2 regions of the Clostridioides sp. LIBA-2809 genome follow, and region 1 is predicted to be linked to the other one. Evidence: predicted binding sites of a transcription regulator. Region 1 holds the regulator's gene; the other holds the start of a gene.
The links. The regulator HrcA, encoded in region 1, represses chaperone genes, less so after heat shock. The targets are predictions, from matches to a motif close to TTAGCACTCNNNNNNNNNGAGTGCTAA.

Region 1 (12,892 bases):
AACCTATAGCTATCAAAAAAAGTGTTCTTCTAGCATTTATTTTACTCATATATCATGCCTCCAATAAGCAACTCCTTTACCTTATAAAAAAGCTGCTCCTATAATTCCTGCGTCTGAACCTAAAGTTGCACATGTAATTGTAGCTATCTCTTCTTTTTTGCACAATACAAATTTTCTTACCAAATCTTCTATTCCATCAAGTATTATATCACTAGCTTTAGAAATACCTCCACCAATAGATATAATTTCTGGGTCTAAAGAATTTATTGTATTTGCAAAAGTCTTAGCTAAATATTCTTTAAATCTATTTATTACTTCAATTGCAACTTCATCATTTTCTCTATATGAATCAAACACCATCTTTGCATTTATATTTTCTAAATTTCCTTCTGCTAAATCTAAAATCATACTTTCTCGTCCCTCTTGTATCAACTTTTGAGAATACTTTATAATTGCAGTCGCTGAACAAAAAGTTTCTACACAACCATTATTTCCACAATTACAATCAAAATAGTTTTCTCCTATAATTTGATGACCTATTTCTGAACCTAATCCATGTGCTCCAGAAAAAACTTTTTGATTAATTATTATTCCTCCACCTACACCAGTTCCTAAAGTATATAGAACACCAACATTAGCACCCTTCATACTTCCAAATTTTGCTTCTCCAAGTGCTGCTACTGTTGCATCATTTTCTCCATTAATTTCAACATTTGGAAAGATTCTTTTTAGTTCCTTATTAAAATCTTTTCTCTCCCATTTTAAATTTACACAGGTTACTAAATCATCTTTATTTATAAATCCAGGTACACCAAACCCAATAGATTTTATATTGTTAATAGTAAGTTTATTATCTTCTAACAACTTATCAATCATTACTTTTATGTCATTAAGTACTCCTTCAAAGCCTTTTTCAATCACGGTCTTACATTCCGACCTAAAAAGTATTTTACCATTATCATCAACTACCCCTGCTTGTATACCTGTTCCACCTATATCTACACCTATATAATACATCTTTCTTCACCTTTCTCTTTTGAATCATTTAATTTTACTCTATATTTTATTATATATATAGTATATTAAAATGTGACACTATGCAAATTTTTCATAACAGTTTATACACAAAGTAAAAACATCTTCCCACAGTATATCTTTACTGCGAGAAGATGTCTATTTTATTAATTATTTTAATTTGTTAAGCGTTCAAAACAAACTATATTTAAAACAAGTATTTTAAATCTTTATCTCTACTTATTTTTTATCTACAATATTATTTATAACTAAAAATCAAACAAATCTTAAGTATATCTTTTAGTAGGTATAAATTAACTTTCTGCAAAAGCCACTTCTATCTTCATCCAATCTATACTAAAAATCTTAATACACATTACATGTATATTTCTTTACACATACATATATCTAGCTACATATTTCTTTACATACATATCTAGTACAGCAACTAATAATACATACATATTTCTTTACACACGTACATAAAATCAATTTATAATTATTTTTCCTTAACTTAATTATAATTAGATAAATCTTTTGTAAAAATTTTAATTTACACTATACAAAAGATTTAAAAATTAGATACCTTGTCTATATAACATTACTATTTTACTATCAAAGGTTTAAGTCTAGGTAATTACAATAATTATCCCAGCTTATGAGTTTTTCCAGTACTTAATACAGCACTAAAAGTATCTAATTTTATCTTATAGATTATAATTGAGTTTTCTTCATCATTTGGCAGTGCCACATCCGTTCCCACTGGAATCACCCCTTTCTATTGTTTGATTATATTATAGCATATTATATATTGTGAGACAAGTATTTTTCAGAAAATTTTCTATATTCAGTTTTAATTTTTTTACATGAAAATAGCCAATATAAAAATCATAATATCCGTTGAAAATCTCTCAAATAACTAAGATTTCAAAAATATGATTATATATTGGCTACTTTAATTACTTTTTCTTAAACATATCTTCTATCTTCTGTCCAAATGTTTTTTTCTTTTCGTGGACGTTCGACCCACACTCCTTCGCAAATTCTCTTAATAGATCTTTTTGCTTGTCGTTTAATTTTTTAGGGATTTCAACTACAACTTTAACATACTGGTCTCCTCTTGAATTACCCCTAATTCTAGGAATTCCTTTTTCTTTAAGTCTAAATACAGTTCCAGTTTGTGTTCCTTCTGGTACACTGTATTTAACTTTTCCATCCAAAGTAGGTACTTCTATCTCATCACCTAAAGTTGCTTGAACAAATGTAATTGGCATCTCAAAGTAAATATCATTTCCATCTCTAGTAAATAGTGGATGTGACTTAACATTAACTACAATATATAAGTCTCCTCTTGGAGCACCTTTTTCTCCTACTTCACCTTGACCAGAAAGTTTTATCATTTGACCATCATCTATACCTGCAGGTATATCTACTTCTATAGTCTTAACTTTTCTTGTATTTCCAGTTCCGTGACATTTACTACATGGAGACTCAATAACTTCCCCAGTTCCATTACAAGCACTACATGGTCTTGAACTTGCTATATTACCAAATGGAGTTCTTTGAACAGTTCTAACTTGACCAGTTCCATTACAAGTTGAACAAGTTTTCTTTGATGTACCTGGTTTTGCTCCAGTTCCATCACACTCTTCACACTCTTCACTTCTGTTTACCTTTATAGACATCTTTTTACCAAATGCAGCTTCTTCAAAAGATATACTAACACTTTGTCTTATATCCGCACCACGTTGAGGACCTCTTCTTCTCTGTCTTCCACCTCCGAAGCCTCCTCCAAACATGTCACCAAATATATCTCCAAACATATCTTCAAAACCACCAAAGCCTTGACCGTTAAATCCTCCTTGACCACCAAAGCCTCCTTGGCCATTTAGTCCATCATGCCCAAACTGGTCATAAGTTTTTCTCTTTGTATCATCTGATAGTACTTCATAAGCTTCATTTATCTCTTTAAATTTTTCTTCTGCTTCTTTATCTCCAGGATTTCTATCTGGATGGTACTTCATTGCTAATTTTCTGTAAGCTTTTTTTATTTCCTGAGCTTCTGCACCTTTACTGATGCCTAAGACTTCATAATAATCCCTTTTTGTACTCAAAAATTGACACCACCTTCATTTTACAAAACGATAGCTTGTAGAATAATAAACTACAAGCTATCATTAATTCTTATATTCTACTTTAAGTTATATAATCTATGATATATTATATTCTTTATGATGTATATTGTCCATATATCTTTAATATCTATATGATTTTCATAAATCATATATTATCTAGCTATAATTTAGCGTTACATATTATATATCTTATTTGTCTTCATCTACTTCTTTAAAGTCAGCATCTACTACATTGTCATCTTTAGGTCCATTGTCTTGAGCTTGTTCTGCACCTTGTGCTGCTTGTTGTTCTTGCGCTGCTTGTTGGTACATTTCTTGAGATACTTTTTGGAACTTAGTCATTACTTCGTCTGTAGCTTTCTTAAGTTCTTCTGCTGTAGCATCTTGTTTGTCTTTTACAGTTTTTAAGTTTTCTATAGCTTTTTCTATATCTTCTTTATCACTTGAACTTATTTTATCTCCAAGTTCATTTAAAGTCTTTTCAGTTTGATATATAGTAGATTCAGCTTGGTTAAATGCTTCTATTTTCTCTTTCTTTTGTTTGTCAGCTTCTGCGTTCATTTCAGCTTCTTTTACTTTTTGCTCTATCTCAGCTTCTGATAGATTAGTGTTTGATGTTATAGTTATTTTTTGTTCTTTTCCTGTACCTAAGTCTTTAGCTGAAACATTAACTATACCATTTGCATCTATATCAAATGTAACTTCTATTTGAGGTATTCCTCTTTGTGCTGGTGGTATATCTGTTAATTGGAATCTTCCTAAAGTAGTATTGTCATAAGCCATACTTCTTTCACCTTGAAGAACATGTATATCAACAGCTGTTTGATTATCAGCGGCAGTTGAGAATACTTGAGATTTCTTAGTTGGTATTGTAGTATTTCTTTCTATTATCTTAGTCATTACATTACCCATTGTTTCTATACCAAGAGATAATGGAGTAACGTCTAGTAATAATAAGTCTTTAACATCTCCTGCTAAAACTCCTGCTTGTATAGAAGCTCCTGCTGCAACACACTCATCTGGATTTATACCTTTGTGAGGCTCTTTTCCTATAAATTTCTTAACAGCTTCTTGTACTGCTGGTATTCTTGTAGAACCACCTACTAATAATACATCATCTATATCACCTGTAGAAAGTCCTGCATCTTGTAAAGCTCTCTTAGTTGGTTCCATAGTTTTTTCAACTAAACCTCTAGTTAATTCTTCAAATTTAGCTCTTGATAAATCTATATTTAAGTGTTTTGGTCCTTCTGCTGTAGCAGTTATGAAAGGTAAGTTTATGTTTGAATTCATTGTTGATGATAATTCTTTCTTAGCCTTTTCTGCTGCTTCTTTTAATCTTTGAAGAGCCATATTGTCATTTCTTAAGTCTACACCTTCAGCTTTTTTGAATTCATCTGCTAAATAGTCTATTACTATTTGGTCAAAATCATCTCCACCTAATCTATTGTTACCAGCTGTAGCTAAAACTTCGAAAGTTCCATCTCCTATTTCAAGTATAGATACGTCAAAAGTTCCTCCACCTAAGTCAAATACTAATATTTTCTTTTCTTGGTCTAATTTATCCATACCGTAAGCAAGTGCTGCTGCTGTTGGCTCATTTATTATTCTCTTAACATCAAGCCCTGCTATTCTACCAGCATCTTTAGTAGCTTGTCTTTGAGCATCTGTAAAATAAGCTGGAACTGTTATAACTGCCTCTGTTACTGTTTGTCCTAAGTAACTTTCTGCATCTGATTTTAATTTTTGTAATATTATTGCTGATATTTCTTGTGGAGTATATGATTTTCCATCTATATTTACTTTGTAATCAGTTCCCATATGAGTTTTTATAGAAGTTATTGTTTTATCTGCATTTGTAACTGCTTGTCTTTTTGCAGGCTCTCCAACTATTCTTTCACCATCTTTTGTAAATGCTACTACTGATGGAGTAGTTCTCATACCTTCGCTATTTGCTATTATTTGTGCTTCTCCACCTTCTAATACTGCAACACATGAATTTGTTGTTCCTAAATCTATTCCTATTATTTTTCCCATGACTAAAATCCTCCTCGAGTAATTATATAATTAAGTTTTACTTATTTGAATATTTTATATTAGGTTAAATAATTTAACCTTTAATTTATATTTAGCAAGAAACTTTAACCATTGAAGGTCTTATAACTTTAGTTCCTAGCTTATATCCTTTTTGAAGCACCATTACTATTTGATTTGCTTCAAATCCATCTACACTTTCTTGCATAACTGCTAAGTGTAAATTAGGGTCAAATTCCTTAGATTCTGCTTCTATTTCTTCTACTCCAAATTTTACTAGAGTGTCTATTAACTGTTTATGTACAAGGCTTATACCCTTATACATAGTATCTTCCTTATCTTCACATGCATCTAAGGCTCTTTCCATACTATCTATAACTGGTATTAACTCAGTTATTATCTTTTCATTTGCAAACACACCTATTGTCTCTTTTTCTTGTTGAGTTCTTCTTCTATAGTTTGCATATTCGGCTTGAAGTCTTTGATATTTATCATTTGATTCATCTAATTCGTCTTGCAATTTTTTTTCTGCTAATTTAGAATTTATATCTGTTACATTTTCATCATCAACTTCTTTTTCATCACTTGTTTTACTTGATTCCTCACATTCTTCATTAACAATTTCCTCTTCTAACTCTACTTGAGTTTCAGATTCTTGGTTAATAGAAGTATCATTTTCTTCTTTTACTTCCTGTTGCTCATTTTTTTTATCCAAGACTTTACACCTCTCAATTTAAAATTTCTTTACTTTCTATTAATTAATAAACTCATATAATTTATTATAGAGTAAATCCTAGCATAATCCATTCTTGTAGGGCCTATAAAACTTATTCGCCCAACCAAGTCTCTATCTACATTATAAGTTGCTGTAACTATACTACAATCCTGTGCCAATTCACAATCATTATCACTACCAATTATTATATTTAGATTGTCCTTTTGTATTCCCTTTGATTTAATTATGTCAGCTATTGTTTCCTTTTTTTCCAACATATTTAAAAATGACTTTGCTTTTAATACATCATTAAATTCTGGATAGCTAAATATATTAGTAGCTCCATTTAATGATAGAGAAAAATCTTCTTCTTTCATATTTGAATTCAAAGCATTTAAAAGCTCATCTATAAGTCCAGAATACTCACTTATTTCGTATTTAATAAAAGCAATTAGATTATCATCCAAATCTGTTATACTTTTACCTAAGAGCTTCCTTGTAAGATTATCAGAAATCAAGTTTAACTTAGATTGATCTAAATATACATTAGTTGTAAGGCTAGCTTTTTTTAAATCTCCTTTATCTGTTACAACTATAAGTAAAATATTATTGTCATTCATAGCAACTAATTGTATGTGCTTTATAACACTTTGATTTATTAAACTCTTAGTAACTGCTACAGTCGTATAGTTTGTTAGTTGAGATAATAGCTTGGAAGTTTCATGAATCAATTCTTTTATATGATTTATATTATGATTCATACATTGCTCAATAAGAATCTTATCATTATCATCCAATTCGCTTTTACTCATAAGAGAGTTTACATATAACTTATAGCCTTTTTCAGACGGAACTCTACCCGCAGAAGTATGAGGCTGAATCAAGTACCCTAATTCTTCAAGGTCAGCCATCTCATTTCTTATGGTAGCAGCACTAACACCTAAATCATGTCTTTTAGATATTGTTCTAGAACCTATAGCTTCAGCTGTTTCTATATAATCTTTAACTATAGCTTTGAGGATATTTAATTTTCTTTCATTTAATTCCATCTTAGTATGCCTCCTAGCTGTTAGCACTCACCAAGTTTGAGTGCTAAAAAGATTATATATATTATATACCATTATAAATTTATTTTGTCAATACTTTAAAAATTATTCCATAAATTCTATAAATATACTATTAGATATTTCCCTTCCCTTTTGAGTTAATTGTATACCTTCAAAACTCTGATTTATAAGTTTTCTATCTGATAGCATTTCTATTTGCTTACTATATTTTTCTTTAAAATCTAGTCCAAATTTTTTTTTGAAATCTTCAAATTTTATACCTTTGTTCATTCGAAGTCCCATAAATATTTTCTCTTCTATCATATCTTTTTCAGAGAGAATTTCATTTTCTTGTATTGGTTTTTCTCTTTTTACTAAACTTAAATGATAGTCATCTAAAGATTCCAAATTATTATATCTATTCTTATTAATATAGCCAGAAGCTCCTGCTCCAAGACCTATATAATGTTCACATTCCCAATATAAAATATTATGCTCACAATTATAACCTTCTTTTGAGTAATTTGATATTTCATATTGATTATATCCTTTTGATTTTAGATAGTTTATTGTATACTCATACATTTCTATATCCACATTTTCATCTATAAGTTCAAACTTATTGCTCTCATACATATTATATAGCTCAGTACCCTCTTCTAATATAAGAGAATAGGCTGATATATGTGTTGGATTTAAGTCTGTAACTTTTTGAAGTGTTTCCTTCCAGTCATATAGAGTTTGATTTGGAAGACTGTACATTAAATCTATATTAATATTTTTGAAACCTACACTTAATGCATCTTTGTAGTTTTTCTCAAATTCTTCATAAGTATGTATCCTTCCTATAAAGTTCAAATGCTCTTCTTGAACAGCTTGCAAGCCAATACTAAGTCTATTTATACCAATGTCTTTCATAGCTTTTAATTTTTCTAATGTCAATGTACCAGGATTACACTCTATAGTTACTTCTGCATCATCATCTATATTAAACAGTTCTCTTATACTTGTAAATACTTCTCTTATTTCATCAGATGTCAGTATACTAGGTGTACCTCCCCCTACAAAAATACTAGTTATTGTATCATTTCCATTTAGACAGTAACCTTCTTTATCTTTATTATCTTTGTATAATTTACTACTGTATAACTCCATTTCAATTTTTAAATCTTCTATATATCTTCGTTTTGAATCTATGTCCATTTTGTAAGAGTTAAAGTCGCAATACTTACATTTCTTCACACAAAATGGAATATGTATATAAAGTCCTAACATTTTTTATTCCTCATTTCTTAGATTATCTTAAAATACCAGTTACTAAATTATAAATCAAACAGGATAGCACATCAAGTAACATATAAAACACTTATATTATGTAATATTATAAAAAATTTGGATAAAAGTAAAATTAACTTTTATCCAAATTCATCTAACTTAAACTAAGCACTTATCTTTTCTTCATATAATAATACACTGGTAGACCTAATAGTGTTATAAATATTCCACCTAAAGATATTACGGTTGAAGTCAATAGTTGATTTATTATTACAAATAGACCTCCCAGTATAGCTATGATTGGTATTATTGGATATAAAGGAACTCTATATGGTCTGTGTAAATCAGGCTTTTCTCTTCTAAGTCTCATGACTCCTATAAAAGTCAGTACATAAAATACCCATATCGAAAATATGGTTAAATCTGTAAGAAGATTAAATTGACCAGATAACGCATATACACAGGCTAATACAGTTATAAGTAATATTGAATTTACAGGAGAACCACCAGAATTTACTTTTAAAAGAGCTTTAGAGGCTGGTAAAGTTCCCATTTCAGCTAGTGTATATGGTATTCTTGAACCTGTCAATAAATATCCATTCAACGTACCAAATACTGATACTAATATACCCACAGTTATTACTTTTCCACCTAAATTTCCAAATAATCTTGTTGCGACTAATGTAGCTGGTGAGGTAACTGTTGCTAATTCACTTGCTGGCACTACCCAAAGATAAGCTATATTTATTATAATATAAACTGCCATAACTAATGATAAACCACCAACTATTGCTCTTGGCAAATCTTTATCAGGAGACTTCATTTCTCCTGATATAGCTCCAACATTTATCCATCCATCATATGCAAATAAAGTTGCTATTAATACTTGTCCAAGTGCATTTGATACACTGACACCATCGCCTACAAATGGACTTAACACTTCACTACTTTGACCTTTACTAAACCCAAAAATTATTATTAAAATTAAAGGTATCATTTTTCCAACAGTTGCTACTGTCTGAACTTTTCCCCCTAAGGATGAGCCTATTATGTTTAGTAATGCTAGAAATAATATAACTCCAATTGCTATAGGAAGTACATTAGACATGTTATTTGGGCTCATGCCCAAAAGCTCAGATGCTTGTTGAGCAAATATTACTCCTAGTGCTGCTGATGTACCTGGGAAAAATAATACAGTTTGCATCCATCCAGTTAAAAAACCTAACTTTTCCCCATATATCTCTTCGATATAAATCATCATACCACCAGTTTTTGGTATAGCAGCTGAGATTTCTGTAGCTGTAAGACCTGCAGTTATTGTTATAAATCCACCTAAAAGCCATGCTATAATACCTAGACCTGGAGCTCCATTAGTTGTAGTGTATATTGCTTGTGGCTTAAAAAAAACTCCCGAACCTATAACCATACCTACAACAGTAGAAAGAGCTGCTGAAAGACCAATGGTCTTTTGTAGTTGAGTACGCATACTGTCCCTCCTCACTGTTTTATAGTGCATAAAATATTAATTTTATAAATTATGGTTTTAGTATTCCCAAAGTTTTTTTTTATATTAATCTGCTAATTTTAGATTAAGTTTCTATACATTTAAAAATTGTACAACCTCAATCTCTAAAAATCATTTATTTTTTCTAAATAAGTACTATATTTTCAGCTTTTTAAATTAATTAAACTAAAATTTTTATACTCTATTCTAAAATGTATATATATTTAATACTTTTTCTTTCAGTATTTCTTTTTCATTTAGTTCTGGATTATTTATAACAATTTCAAGCATCTTATTTAATATGTGTCCCATATCTTTACCTGGTTTTACACCTATAGATATCAAATCTTTTCCATTAATAGCTAAATCCTTAATATTAAAACATTCATTTTGATTTATTATGTGTTTAAATTCTTTTTCACACTCGATAAGATTTAATATCTTACTTTTTGCATATTTTGGATTTTTAGCAAGCGTATCTGCCCAATTAACCTTTATTAAATCTTCAAATAGTTCAACATCTTCAAGTTTATTTAATAATTTTTTAATTATTTTCCTTTTTGGCTCTATCCTATAATCATGATACTGTATTAATGTCAAAACTTTATTAATAGTATAATTATCGTACTTGAGTCTCTTTAAAATTCTCTTTGCAATCTTTACAGATTCTCTACTATGAGTATAAAAGTGGTCAATTCCGTTTTTATCAGTCGTTTTAGTTACCTTTTTTCCCAAATCATGAAACAACATTGTAAGCTTTAAATATAATTCATCTTCAATCACTTCTGTAGCCATTAAAGTATGTTTTTGTACATCATAAATATGGTATGGATTATGTTGAGTAACTTCCTCTAATTCACATATTTCAGGAATTATAAATTTCAACAAACCTGTTGAATTTAATAATTCTAATTTAGATGAATCAGATACTAGCATTTTGTTGAATTCTGTTTGAATTCTTTCTATAGAAATATTTTTTATCAAGTTTGCTTTTTTGTGGATACTTTGCTTAGTCCCTTCAGCTATTTTAAAACTGAGTTGTGCCGAAAATCTAACTGCTCTAAGCATTCTAAGTGCATCTTCTTCAAATCTATCTACTGGATTTCCAACACAACGTATATACTTATTTTGTATATCTTCATACCCATTAAATGGGTCAACCAATCCATTCTTTGTATTGTATGCAATTGAATTGATAGTAAAATCTCTTCTTGATAGGTCCTTAACTATGTTATTTGTAAATTCTATTGAATCTGGATGTCTACCATCACTATAATTTCCATCTATTCTATAAGTTGTTACTTCAAATGGTTCATGACCAAGCATAACTGTTACAGTACCATGCTGTATGCCAGTTGGAATTGTTTTTTCAAATAGCTCTACTACTACTTCTGGTTTCGCACTAGTTGTTATATCCCAGTCATTTGGAATTCTTTCTAACAAACAATCTCTAACACATCCTCCAACTACATATGCTTCATGACCATGTTTTTCTAATTCTTTAATTATATAATCTACTTTTTTAGGAATTTCTATATTAATCATAAATATCACCTTTTTATTTTTCTTTAATATACTCTTGTTTATATTTTCTATTAGTTTACTTAAAATATACCACAAAAAAGCTAGATTAATTTAGAAATAATTCTAAAATCACTCTAGCTTTTAAATATCTTTATCTAAATTTATAAAAATTTATTCATCTAATTTAAGTACAGACATAAATGCTTTTTGAGGAACTTCAACAGAACCAATTTGTCTCATACGCTTCTTACCTTCTTTTTGCTTTTCAAGAAGTTTCTTCTTACGAGATATATCCCCACCATAACATTTAGCAAGTACATCTTTTCTTAACGCACTTATCGTCTCCCTTGCAATAACCTTATTACCAACAGCAGCTTGTATAGGTATAGCAAATTGATGTCTTGGGATTTCCCCTTTTAGTTTTTCACACATTGCCTTGCCTCTATGGAAAGCACGAGTTTCATGAACAATAAAACTAAGTGCATCTACTTGCTCTTTATTAATTAATATATCAAGTTTTACAAGTGTAGATGGCACATAACCTTTAACCTCATAATCAAGAGAGCCATATCCTCTAGTTCTTGATTTCAAAGCATCAAAGAAGTCGTAAACAACCTCATTAAGAGGAAGGTCATAGTGAAGCATTACTCTTCTATCATCTATATATTCCATATTTAACATGTTTCCACGTCTTTCTTGACAAAGTTCCATGACTACACCTACATAGTCTTTAGGAACTATTATATCTCCTTTTACTATAGGTTCTTCTATCATCTTTATCTCAGATGGCTCTGGTAAGTTTGCAGGATTTTGTATCATTACAACTTCTCCATCAATTTTTGTAACTCTGTATATAACAGATGGTGCTGTCGTAATTATATCAAGATTAAATTCTCTCTCAAGTCTTTCTTGCATTATCTCCATATGTAAAAGACCTAAGAAACCACATCTAAAACCAAATCCTAGTGCTGCTGAAGTCTCCGCTTCATACTCAAGTGCAGCATCATTTACTTGAAGTTTTTCAAGAGCATCTCTTACATTTTCATACTTTTCTCCTTCTCCTGGATATATACCACAGTATACCATTGGAGTAGCTTTTTTATATCCTGGTAAAGGTTCATCTGTAGAATTATTTGAATCTGTTATTGTATCTCCAACACGACAACTTCTTATATCTTTTATGCTTGCTGCAATATAACCAACATCACCTGCTGATAATTCACTAAGCTCAGTTTGACCTGGAGCCATTACACCAACTTCAGTTACTTCAAACTTTTTGTTAGTGTTCATCATTTTTATTGTCATGCCTTTTTTAACAGTTCCTTCAAATACTCTAACATAAGCTACAACACCTTTATAAGCATCATAGTAAGAATCGAATATTAACGCCTTTAATGGTGCTTCATTATCTCCTTTAGGTGGAGGAACATTTTTTACAATATCTTCTAATACATCTTCTATGTTTAAGCCAGTCTTTGCAGAAATAAGAGGTGCCTCACTTGAATCAAGCCCTATTAAATCTTCTATTTCATGCTTTACTTCCTCTGGTCTTGCACTTGGTAAATCTATTTTATTTATTATTGGTAATATTTCTAAATCTTGGTCTATAGCAAGATAAACATTGGCTAGGGTTTGCGCCTCAACA
Region 2 (12,892 bases), 1.8 Mb from region 1:
ACTCATACACTGGTGTTGCAAAGGGTAGAATATTAAATGTAAAAAAAGAAAATGATAAAGTATATTTAAATAATACAAATTTAGAGGAGTTTAATAGTATTTGGTATAATTACTTTGATTTAGGAACTGATTATACAGAAATAAAGAATAAGCTAAAAAATATGGATGAATATTTAAATAAAGCTACTGAGTTTGGATGTGGAATAAGAATATTAAGACAAGATGGATGGGAAATGCTTATATCATTTATAATTTCCTCTAATAATAGAATTCCTATGATACAAAGAGCTATAGAAAATTTATCAAAAAAATTTGGTAAGTACATAGGTGAGTATGAGGGTGTTGAATACTATGCATTCCCAACACCAGAAGAGCTGAATAAGGCCTCTCAAGAGGAAATAAGAGCATGTCAAACAGGTTTTAGAGACAAGTACATAAAAAGTACTACACAGGCAGTTATAGAAAATAATGATAAGGTATCTGAATATACAAATTTAACTACAGATGATTGTAGAAAAGAACTTTTAAAATTCAATGGAGTAGGACCTAAAGTATGTGATTGTATTGCATTATTTGGCATGCAAAAATATGATTCTTTTCCAGTTGATGTTTGGGTTAAGAGAGTTATGCAAGAGTTCTACATAGATGAAGATATGAGTTTACCTAAAATGAGAACTTATGGGATTGATAAATTCGGAGATATGTCTGGATTTGCTCAACAGTATTTATTTTACTATGCGAGAGAACTTGGTATAGGAAAATAGAATTAAGGGGGAGAAATTATGGGAGTAATAGGCACAATATTTCTGTTCTATTTAATTATATCATATCTAGCTGGAGCCATAATTTCTGTGATTATATTACTTGAAAATAGAGATCCTGCAAAAACCATGTCATGGTTACTAATGTTTATTATATTTCCAGGGATAGGTTTAATTGTATATGCTATATCAGGTAGAAATATTAGAAAGCGAAAATTATTTAAGACTCAAAAACTAGCTAACAATATAAAAGAAAAGAAACTTTTTGATACGTTAGAAAAGATAACAGAAATCGTTGAACTAGAAAAAGAATCTATAAAGCAAAACAAGCTTTTAAGAGATGAAGAGGATGGTAGTTACAGAAAAAGAGTAATAAACATGTTGTTAAAGACTGGTATGTTTCCCTTCACTAAAAATAATAAAGTAGATGTATTTGTAGATGGAAATGAAAAGTTTAAAAGGCTTATAGAAGATATAAGAGAAGCAAAAGACCATATACATCTAGAGTACTTTATTATAAAAGATAGTGATATAGGTAGAGTGTTAAAAGAGGAACTTATAAAGAAAGCCAAAGAAGGCGTTAAAATAAGAATTTTATATGATGATGTAGGATGTTGGAGATTTTGGTTTAATAGAAAATTTTTCCGAGAAATGAGAGAAGTTGGTATAGAAATAGCAGCATTTTTACCTACAAAATTTCCTATAATAGGAGGAAAATTGAACTATAGAAATCATAGAAAAATTGTTGTTATTGATGGAATAATTGGATATACAGGTGGAATAAATATAGGAGACGAATATTTAGGAAAAAATGATAAATTTGGGTATTGGAGAGATACTCATATCAGAATTAAAGGTATTTCTGTATACATGCTTCAAATGACATTCTTAATTGACTGGTATTACACAACAAAAGAAGTTTTAGTGACTAAAAATTACTTTCCAAGTGTGGGTAATGTTGGTGAAAGTATGATACAGGTTGTTGCAAGTGGACCAGATAGTGATTGGGAAGATATTCATTATGCTTATTTTTCTGCGATATGTCAAGCTAGACAAAATGTTTATATAGAAACTCCATATTTTATTCCAGATGAGAGTTTACTAAAAGCAATAAAAAGTGCTGCACTTAGTGGAGTAGATGTGAGAATAATATTTCCAAAGATTGCAGACCACAAGATAGTAAATATAGCATCCTATTCCTATTTTGAAGAAATATTAAGAGCAGGTGGTAAGGTTTATTTGTATAATAAAGGGTTTATACATTCTAAAGTCGTAATAATAGATGATAAAATTGCTTCTGCAGGTACAGCTAATATGGATTTAAGAAGTTTTATGCTTAACTTTGAAGTAAATGCATTTATCTATGATGAAGAAGTTATTGGAGTAATGACAGATGATTTCTTTGAAGATTTAAGTCACTGTGAAGAGCTGAATCTGGAGGTATTTAAGAATAGAAGTATAATACAAAAAATCAAAGAATCTGTAGCCAGATTATTTTCACCAATATTATAAAAAATTATTAAAAAAGGTATTGAAAATTATGTGTGATTGGTATATTATAATAATTGTTAGCACTCTATTGAATAGAGTGATAATAAACAAAAAGTATATATATAAATCTACATATAAAAGTAGTATTAATTTAAAAATAACTAAAAACATAGGCGAACTAGTCTATACTTAATATTTTAGGAGGCGTAAAGAATGAAAATAAGACCATTAGCTGACAGAGTAGTAATTAAAAAAGTAGAAGCAGAAGAAAAAACTGCAAGTGGAATAGTTTTACCAGGAGCAGCTAAAGAGCAACCTCAAATAGCTGAAGTTGTAGAAGTTGGACCAGGTGGAATAGTTGAAGGAAAAGAAATAAAAATGGAATTAACAGTAGGAGATAAAGTTATATTCCAAAAATATTCTGGAACAGAAGTTAAGATAGAAGGACAAGAGTATACAATACTAAGACAAAGTGATGTATTAGCTGTTATTGAATAAATATAGAATAAGTTTATTAGGAGGGGTTTAAAATGGCTAAAGAAATTAAATTTTCAGAGGAAACAAGAAGAGCTTTAGAAGCTGGTGTAAATAAATTAGCAGATACAGTAAAAGTAACATTAGGACCAAAAGGAAGAAATGTTATATTAGATAAAAAATTCGGTTCTCCACTTATAACTAATGATGGTGTAACTATAGCAAAAGAGATAGAGTTAGAAGATAGATTTGAAAATATGGGTGCTCAATTAGTTAAAGAAGTTGCAACAAAAACTAATGATGTAGCTGGAGATGGTACTACAACTGCTACAGTTTTAGCACAAGCTATAATAAGAGAAGGTTTAAAAAATGTAACAGCAGGGGCTAACCCAATATTATTAAGAAAAGGAATACAAAAAGCGGTAATAGTAGCGGTAGAAGAATTAAAAAATCAATCAAGAATAGTAGAAACACAAGAAGCTATATCTCAAGTTGCCTCTATATCTGCTGGTGATGAAGAAGTTGGAAAATTAATAGCAGAAGCTATGGAAATAGTAGGAAAAGATGGAGTTATAACTGTTGAAGAATCTCAAACTATGAATACTGAATTAGATGCTGTTGAAGGTATGCAGTTTGATAGAGGATTTGTTTCTGCATATATGGTTACAGATGTAGACAAGATGGAAGCAGTTTTAAATGACCCATATATATTAATTACTGATAAAAAAATATCTAACATACAAGAATTATTACCAGTTCTTGAGCAAATAGTTCAACAAGGTAAAAAGTTATTGATAATAGCTGAAGATGTAGAAGGTGAAGCATTATCTACATTAGTAGTTAATAAATTAAGAGGAACATTTGATGTAGTAGCAGTTAAAGCTCCAGGATTTGGAGATAGAAGAAAAGAAATGCTTCAAGACATAGCAATACTTACAGGTGCTCAAGTAATATCAGAAGAATTAGGTTATGATTTAAAAGAAGCTGATTTATCTATGTTAGGTAGAGCTTCATCTGTTAAAGTAACTAAAGAAAATACTACGATAGTAGATGGTTCTGGAGATAAAAAAGCTATAGAAGATAGAGTAGCTCAAATCAAACATCAAGTAGAGCAAACTACTTCAGATTTTGATAGAGAAAAATTAATGGAAAGATTAGCTAAGCTTGCTGGAGGAGTAGCTGTTATAAAAGTTGGAGCTGCTACAGAAGTTGAGTTAAAAGAAAGAAAGTTAAGAATAGAAGATGCTCTTAATGCAACTAGAGCAGCAGTAGAAGAAGGAATAGTAGCTGGTGGAGGAACTGCTTTTGTTAGTGTTATACCAGCAATAGGTACACTAGTTGAAAGTTTAGAAGGAGAAGTTAAACTAGGTGCTCAAATAGTTAAAAAAGCATTAGAGGAACCATTAAGACAAATAGCTATAAATGCTGGTCTTGAAGGTGCTGTAATTGTACAAAATATTGTTAATTCTGAAGCAGAAACTGGATTTGACGCATTAAATGAAAAATATGTAAATATGATAGAAGCTGGTATAGTTGACCCAACTAAAGTTAGTAGAAGTGCTTTACAAAATGCTGCATCAATAGCAGGTACTTTCTTAACTACTGAAGCTGCTGTTGCTGACCTTCCTGAGAAAGAAGATGCAGGAATGCCAGGAATGGGTGGCGGAATGCCAGGTATGATGTAATTTAAAAAATTTAGAACATAAATCTTAATATAAAGAACTATTCTGACTTAGTTTTAATTTCTAAGTTGGAATAGTTCTTTTATGTATAAGTAATGTTACATAAATATTAATTGAGGTATAATTGTTATTAGATAAAAAATTAAAATTAAAAAGGATGCGAGAGTATGGACTTAAGAAAGTTGCTTGAAGAAGTTAAAAATGAGAACATTGATATAGATGTTGCATTAGATAAATTAAAAGATTTACCATATGAAGACCTTGGATATGCAAATATAGACCATCATAGAGAGCTAAGAAATGGATACCCAGAGGTTATTTATTGTGAAGGAAAGAGTGACGAACATATTTTAGGAATTATTGATAAAATGAATCAAAAAGGCTCCAATATATTGGGGACAAGATGTAGAAAAGATACATTTATAAAAATTAAAGAAATCTATAATCATGCTGAGTATGAAGAATTATCTAAAATTCTTAAAATTCAAAACCATGATATAGAGAATATAGGAAAAGGCAAAATTGTGATTGCTACAGGGGGAACTTCTGATATACCAGTAGCAGATGAAGCATATTATACAGCTAAATTTCTAGGTAATGATGTTGATAGAATCTATGATGTAGGAGTGGCAGGCATACATAGGCTTTTAAACAAAAGACACAAAATAGATAGTGCTAGAGTAATAGTAGCTGTTGCAGGAATGGAAGGTGCACTTGCAAGTGTAGTTGGAGGATTGGTTGATGTTCCAGTGATAGCTGTTCCAACTTCTGTAGGATATGGTGCAAATTTTGGAGGGTTAGCAGCATTGCTAGCTATGTTAAATAGTTGTGCATCTGGGATATCTGTTGTAAATATTGATAATGGATTTGGAGCAGGATATTTAGCAGCAATGATAAATAAATTATAATAAATAAATTATAATAAATATATTGATATAAATTAAACATAAATTACATAATAAAATCTAATTTCTATTATATTTTTATTGTTAAAATTAAGGAGACATATATGAGTGAAAAAATACTTTATTTTGATATAATAAGTGGTATATCAGGGGATATGACCCTTGCAAGTTTATTAAATTTAGGTGTACCTAAGGAAATTTTTCTGGAGGAAATTCATAAACTAAATATGAGCGATGAATTTAATATAAACATCAGCTCAAAAAATGAGAATGGAATAGTAGGTACAAAAGTAGAAGTAATTACAAAAGAAACGCATACACATAGAAATTTAGTGGATATATTTGAGATTATAGATGAAAGTGGTCTAAATGAAAATGTAAAATCTAAAGCAAAAAAAATATTTATGGTAATTGGAGAAGCAGAAGCAAAAGTTCATGGAACTACGATAGATAAGATACACTTTCATGAGGTAGGGGCTATAGATTCAATTGTAGATATAGTAGGAGCTTCTATATTAGTTGATTTACTTTGTGTAGACAAAGTTTGTGCCAGTACAGTGACTGTAGGTTCAGGATTTGTAAAATGTGAACATGGAATTATACCTATACCTGCACCTGCAACTATGGAAATTTTAAAAGATGTACCAATTAAATTAAATAATGTAAAAGGGGAATGTACAACTCCAACAGGAGCTGCAATCATAAAAGTTTTGTGTGATGAGTTTGTAGATGAGTTTGAATTTTCTCCAAAACAAATTGGATATGGAATAGGTCATAAAAAGTTTGAAGTGCCGAACATGCTAAGAACTGTATTAGGTGAAAAAAAAAAGAAGAGTTAATTTATGAAATTAGTGCAAACATTGATGATATGTCTTCAGAAATCTATTCTTATTTGTATGAAAAAGTATTAGATGAGAAAGCGTTAGATATTTATACAGAGAGCATCTATATGAAGAAGAATAGACCTGCAACAAAAGTATCTATTTTATGTAATAAATCAGATTTAGAAAAATTTATTAAAATATTACTTTTAGAAACTAGTACTTTTGGAGTGCGATATAATGCATACAATAGAGAAATTCTAGAGAGAAAATTTGTAAAATTGGATACAAAATATGGAGTGGTCACAGTAAAATTAGGGTATTATAAAGATAAACTAGTCAAAGCTACTCCAGAATATAATGAATGTAAAACTATAGCAAAAAATGAAGATATTCCTATAAAAAAAGTGTTTGCTGATATAAATTTTAGAATAAAAGAAGAATTTAGTGAAAACTTATTGACATAAGCAATAAATTTTGATAAATTAATACTCAGCTTTATTAAATAAAAGCAAACAGAAAAAAATATATAAAATATAAACTCACTCGTATATGCTCAGAAATATGGTCTGAGAGTCTCTACCAAGATACCGTAAATATCTTGACTATGAGTGAAATTATTATACCAAAAGACCTAGTTAAGTAAATGTGTAGGCTGAGTTATACTCCCTATGTGTTGGCTATAAGATAAAGGTATTTTGGAAGCCTGTATAGTAATTTCACTTTTGTTAGAAATTATGGAAGTTACTATACAGGTTTTTTGTGTAAAAAGATTTAATATAATTTAGACTGTATTGTGTTAAAATAAATATATAAAAACTATATTATACAAGGAGAGATGTAAATTTATGAAACATGAATTAGTACTTGTAATAGATTTTGGAGGACAATATAATCAGTTGATAGCTAGAAGAGTTAGAGAAAACAACGTATATTGTGAAATACTTCCATGTACTGCAAGCATAGAAAGAATAAAAGAAAAAAATCCAAAAGGGATAATATTTACTGGTGGACCAAATAGTGCATATTTAGAAGATTCACCAACAATATCAAAAGAGATATTTGAACTAGGAGTTCCAATACTTGGAATATGCTATGGGATTCAAATAATGTCTCATGTATTAGGCGGAGTTGTAAGAAAAGGTAATAAACAAGAAAAAGAATATGGAAAAACAGCTATAACTTATGGAAAATCATCATTATTTGAAGGTATAACTACAAATAGTGTATGGATGAGTCATACGGATTTAATAGAAAAAGTTCCAGAAGGATTTAATATAGTTGCAAATACTAACGATTGTCCAGTAGCGGCTATGGAAAATGTAGAACAAAACTTATATGGAGTTCAATTCCATCCAGAAGTAGAACACTGTTTGGAAGGCGATAAGATACTTACAAATTTCTTATACAATATTTGTAAGGTAAAAGGTGACTGGACTACAGATTCATTTATAGAAGATAAAATAAAAGAATTAAAAGAAAAAATAGGTGATAAAAAAGCTTTATGTGCTTTAAGTGGAGGAGTTGATTCTTCTGTTGCTGCAGTTCTTATTCATAGAGCAATTGGGGACAACTTAACTTGTATATTTGTTGACCATGGTTTACTTAGAAAAAATGAAGGAAATGATGTAGAAAGAATATTTAGAGAGAAATTTGATATAAATTTAATAAGAGTTAATGCGGAAGATAGATTCTTATCTAAGTTAAAGGGCGTTTCTGAGCCAGAGGCTAAGAGAAAAATAATAGGTGAAGAATTTATAAGAGTATTTGAAGAAGAATCAAATAAATTAGGAAAAATGGATTTCTTAGTTCAGGGAACAATCTATCCAGATGTTATAGAAAGTGGGCATGGAAATGCTGCTACTATAAAGTCTCATCACAATGTTGGTGGAATTCCAGAAGATGTAGACTTCCAAGAAATTGTAGAGCCATTAAGAGAGTTATTTAAAGATGAAGTTAGAAAAATAGGATTAGAGCTTGGTATAGAAGAAGGATTAATATTTAGACATCCTTTCCCAGGACCAGGTCTAGGAATAAGAGTTATAGGTGATGTAACTAAAGAAAAATGTGATATATTAAGAGAAGCTGATGCTGTTTATATGGACGAGCTTAGAAAAGCAGGTCTATATAGAGAAATATGGCAAGCTTTTGCAACATTACCAGATGTTAAGACTGTTGGAGTTATGGGAGATGAAAGAACATATGCTTATTTAGTTGGTTTAAGAGCAGTTACTTCTTCTGATGGAATGACTTCTGACTGGTACAAGATGCCTTATGATGTATTAGAAAGAATTTCTAATAGAATAATAAATGAAGTTGATGGAGTAAATAGAGTAGTTTATGATATAACTTCTAAACCACCAGGTACTATTGAATGGGAATAATAAATAAAAAAGCTATAAACCTTGTGATTTCAAGGTTTATAGCTTTTTAAATTTATCTAATAATAAACTCACCTAGACTTGTTTATCTACATTAATCAAATTTATTTAAATAATAGATTTTCAAGTTATTTTATTATTTCTTCGATTTCATCATTATTTAACTTGTAATAAACTCGTCCAGATTTTTTTCGATATTGACCAAGTTTAATTGTAGTAGAACTAACATATGATATTTAAATTTTTTACTATAAGATTATTTAAATGTAGATAAAACTAAAAAGGTCTTTCTAGAAAACAAAACCTACCTAATTATACTTACTTACCAATATCATCACTTGATGTAGGCAAGATTCTACCACATTTTCTCCGTACTCTAGTATAAAATCATCTAGCTGTGTATCTATAAAATCACAATAATCATATGGACTACCAATATAAGCAGTCAATATATGTGTACATCTATCCATTTTATCTCCAAACATAATATATTTATCCCCCTAAAAAACTTTCATGAAAAACAAAAAGATTATATCTTTTTGGCAACTGGCTGACATAACCTATAACTTATTTTATAAGTCTTAGTCCCTATAGCTTTGCGTCACTAAATTTCTCTAGTTTTGCCGATTTAGTTTTATTCTACAACTACAATAATACAACAGAATTACTTATTATTCAACATGATTATTTGAAAATTGAATAAATTTATGCATATGAATGTTATTTTACTTCAAAAAACAGACCAGATGTATTGATTATGATAAATTTTGCCTGTAGTTTTTCTATTAAAAAGCTTCTATTATTAAATTAAGAAGATGGTATAAATTGAAGCAAATAGAAGTAGTTAATAAATTAAGTAGAGAGAAATTAGGTAACTTTGGGATATATTGTAGAGGAGATGAGGTAAACTTGACAGTAATAAGCATATAAATTATACTTATTAGCAAAGGTCAGATAATGTTGAAAATAGTATTAAGTAAGATAAGATAAAAAAGACTAGAGATTAAGTTATCTAGTTTTTTAATTTTTAACATTTTATGTATATGAAAATAAATATGCTTTCTGTACATAATGTATTAATATTAATACTATAGAATAATTTGGTAGTTAATATATTAAAATGAATATTTTAGAAGATGGAGGGATTATGAAAAATAAAATAATTATAGTAGTTACTTTTCTATTTGCAGCACTGATGTCTGGGTGTGCCTCAAAGAAAACAACAGAAATAAATGTGTTAGCGACTACTGATTTACATGGTGTTATACCTTATGAATTAACTTCTTATGTAAAAGAAGAAAGAGAAAAAGATAAAAATATAACTTTGGTAGATGCTGGAGATTTTTTTGATAGTGGACAGGTATTAGGTAGCAGTATGGATGATTATTTTAGTGATAGATATAAAAACAGTGACAATAACACTGAGAGTTATATTGAGGCACCTCTTGCAAGAGATATGAAAGAAGTAGGTTATGATGTTGCAGTTCTTGGAAATCATGAATTCATAGCTAATAATAAATTCTATTTAGATAATATGATATCTGATTTTGAAAAACAAAAAATAAATATATTATCAGCAAATACTTATAAGAAAAATGGGGAAAATTATACAAAACCATACATAATAAAAAACATTAATACACCTGAAGGAAATGTAAAACTTGGAATTTTAGGGCTTACTATAAAAGAAGTTGGAGAGAGAAAACAATGGAAAGATGGAGGGCTTGTAGATTCTAAATCATTAGAGTTAAAAGACCAAGAAGGATATAATGGTGAATTGTATATGAATGATTTGGTAGAGGATGCTAAAAAATGGGTTGGTATAATGAAAAAAGAGAAACCTGACATCATAGTAGCGGTTGCACATACAGGCGAAAAACCCAAAAAACCTAGAAACCCAGGAAATAGAATACAAGACTTAGCGCAACAAGTTGATGGAATTGATGCTATAGTTGCTGGACATAATCATGTTCAAATTGAGCAGCATGATTATAAAAATAAATCAGGAGAAAATGTTATAGTTACTGAACCAGGTAAACATGGGGAATGTATTTCTAAGATTAACTTTAAATTAGAGAAAAATAATGACAAATGGAATGTGGTTGACAAAACTAGTAAATTAGTTAAATTTGAAAAAAATAAAGAAGATGAAAAATTTGGAGAGTTCATTTCTTCAGTTAATAAAATCAGTAAAGGTAAGAGCGAAATAAGACTATCAGAAGTAACGACTCCTGAATGGGATAAAATATATGTTTTTAAATCTGGGACACCAGCAGAGGATATATATAAAACAGTAGGATATAAATGGAGAAATATATCATCTCCAAAAGGTGATGGTATGGTACAGGTTGTTGTAATGAACAAAGATAAGCCTATTACCTATCTATGTGAAGAATCTGAAATTATGCCACTTAATATAAAATGTGATGAATCAGAGTATAAAGATAATGTTGTGACTATTTATCCTAATAAAAATGATAAGTTTAGAGTTGAGAAAGGTAAAAAAGAATATATTATTAATTTAAAACATATACAATAGAGACTCTCGTCTTATTTTAGTTTAGATGATGTCTAAAATAAAGTGTGTATTATTCTAAAGAGTGGTGATAATTAAAATATCACAATATCAAAGAATAGTACACACTTTTTTCATTTAACAAAAATTGATGTTAAAAAATCAAATTTTCAAACTAGAGTATATTGGTTATATTGTCTAATATTATTTTCAAAGGTTGTGTGATATTTTTATCCTTATGTAAGATTGCTAACATTTTATTTTCCATATCTATTCCATCTAATTTAACCAATCGTAATTTATTATGTAATAACGAATCTGATAATAAGTTTTCTGGTAAAATGGTTATACCTAACCCTGCCTCTGCAGCTTTAATAAGTGCAAAAGAACTAACACTTTCCCAAACGGGATAAGCCTTTTGGCTGGAAAGAGATAATACACTATCTAAAGTATCACGAATAGCACTTCCTTTTTCACGTAACAACAATGGAAACGTACATAATTGGTGTAGAGATATTACTTGTTCTGATAAAGGAAAAGTTGGAGCACATGCAACACATAATTTATACGAACCTAATAAAATTGTACGGAATGCCCCTTGAGGTTCTGTACCTTCCCAAAAAGCTATATCGGCTTCTCCATTTTTTAAAATATCCATAGCTGAATTAGCACTTTCAACACGTACATTCACTTTAAGAGATGGAAATGAATTCTCTAATCGACTTAAAATTGGAGGAAGTAAAAAAGAAGCAATTGTAATGCTAGATACAATATTTATAGGTGTACTTTCCTCTAAATAGCTAATTCTCTTATCTAAATTGCGACAAGCGGTTAGTATACTGCGTGCTTCTTCTAAAAGAGAAATACCGCAACGAGTCAGACATACTCCTCGTGGTAATCTGTCAAATAGTGCTGTGCCAGCCTGTTGTTCAAGTTCAGCTATGGCATGAGATACAGCAGATTGTGTGATATGTAATTTTTTTGCAGCACCTGTGAATGTTCCTGTTTGCTCAATTGCCTCTAAAATCTCTAAATATCGTATGTTCATAATAAGTATCCTCACTAGACATGAATAAAATTAATTGATTCTATTAAATTCTATCATTTTACAGATTGAAGGGCAAGAGATATACTAAATAAGAGAAGGAAGAAGGAGGTAGATTTTGAAGAAAAGCAAAAAACCATATTTTTGGCTTCTAACTATCAATTTATTCATTAGCACATTCACTTTTGGAGGGGGGTATGTAGTTGTACCTATGGTTAGACGTTATTTTGTAAAACAGAAGCAATACTTTACAGAGGATGATTTGATGAGTATGGCGGCAGTTGCACAATCAACTCCTGGAGCAATTGCAATCAATTTATCTGCTTTGGCAGGTTATCGAGTAGCAGGTACTTTAGGAGCTGTTATTAGTTGTATATCTGCTATAATACCTCCACTTGCTATTCTTGGATTAGTATCAGTATTTTACACAACTTTTATCTCCAATGTTATTGTTGCTGCAGTATTAAAAGGAATGCAAGCTGGTGTTGCTGCATTAATCGTAGATTTGATTATTGATATGTGTTCTATGATACTAAAAGAACGTTCTCTATTCTTATCAGCTATGATACCTATTGCTTTCTTTGCAAATTTTGTGATGGGTATAAATGTAGCTCTCATATTAGTTGTTTGTTACTTTATGTGTGTAATACGAGTTTTTTACAAGAAGAGGGAAAATAAATGAATACAATTTGGAACTTATTTTTTATATTTTTGAAAATAGGATTGCTTAGTATTGGTGGTGGCTATGCAATAATACCTTTAATTCAAGAGCAAGTAGTAAATCAAACTGGATGGATAAGTGAGAAAATGTTTACAG

Region 2: ACTG44_RS01530 (co-chaperone GroES) is a predicted target of HrcA. The motif match lies at 2,330-2,356, and genes of this name have one in related genera.

What each region holds. Positions count from the first base shown of each region.
Region 1 is NZ_CP197004.1:2,739,228-2,752,119, forward strand. Features, by position in the region: gene ACTG44_RS12960 (MFS transporter) at 1-49, opposite strand, end outside; gene ACTG44_RS12965 (ROK family protein) at 82-1,017, opposite strand; gene dnaJ (molecular chaperone DnaJ) at 1,974-3,128, opposite strand; gene dnaK (molecular chaperone DnaK) at 3,339-5,186, opposite strand; gene grpE (nucleotide exchange factor GrpE) at 5,278-5,898, opposite strand; gene hrcA (heat-inducible transcriptional repressor HrcA) at 5,928-6,947, opposite strand; gene hemW (radical SAM family heme chaperone HemW) at 7,050-8,219, opposite strand; gene ACTG44_RS12995 (APC family permease) at 8,392-9,705, opposite strand; gene ACTG44_RS13000 (CCA tRNA nucleotidyltransferase) at 9,931-11,268, opposite strand; gene lepA (translation elongation factor 4) at 11,419-12,892, opposite strand, start outside.
Region 2 is NZ_CP197004.1:252,810-265,701, forward strand. Features, by position in the region: gene ACTG44_RS01520 (DNA-3-methyladenine glycosylase family protein) at 1-764, shown strand, start outside; gene cls (cardiolipin synthase) at 783-2,273, shown strand; gene ACTG44_RS01530 (co-chaperone GroES) at 2,466-2,750, shown strand; gene groL (chaperonin GroEL) at 2,783-4,411, shown strand; gene larB (nickel pincer cofactor biosynthesis protein LarB) at 4,576-5,316, shown strand; partial or broken gene larC (nickel pincer cofactor biosynthesis protein LarC) at 5,418-6,601, shown strand; purine riboswitch at 6,661-6,762, shown strand; gene guaA (glutamine-hydrolyzing GMP synthase) at 6,983-8,518, shown strand; gene ACTG44_RS01555 (hypothetical protein) at 8,824-9,000, opposite strand; cyclic di-GMP riboswitch class I at 9,054-9,150, opposite strand; gene ACTG44_RS01560 (metallophosphoesterase) at 9,663-11,054, shown strand; gene ACTG44_RS01565 (LysR family transcriptional regulator) at 11,206-12,078, opposite strand; gene ACTG44_RS01570 (chromate transporter) at 12,191-12,757, shown strand; gene ACTG44_RS01575 (chromate transporter) at 12,754-12,892, shown strand, end outside.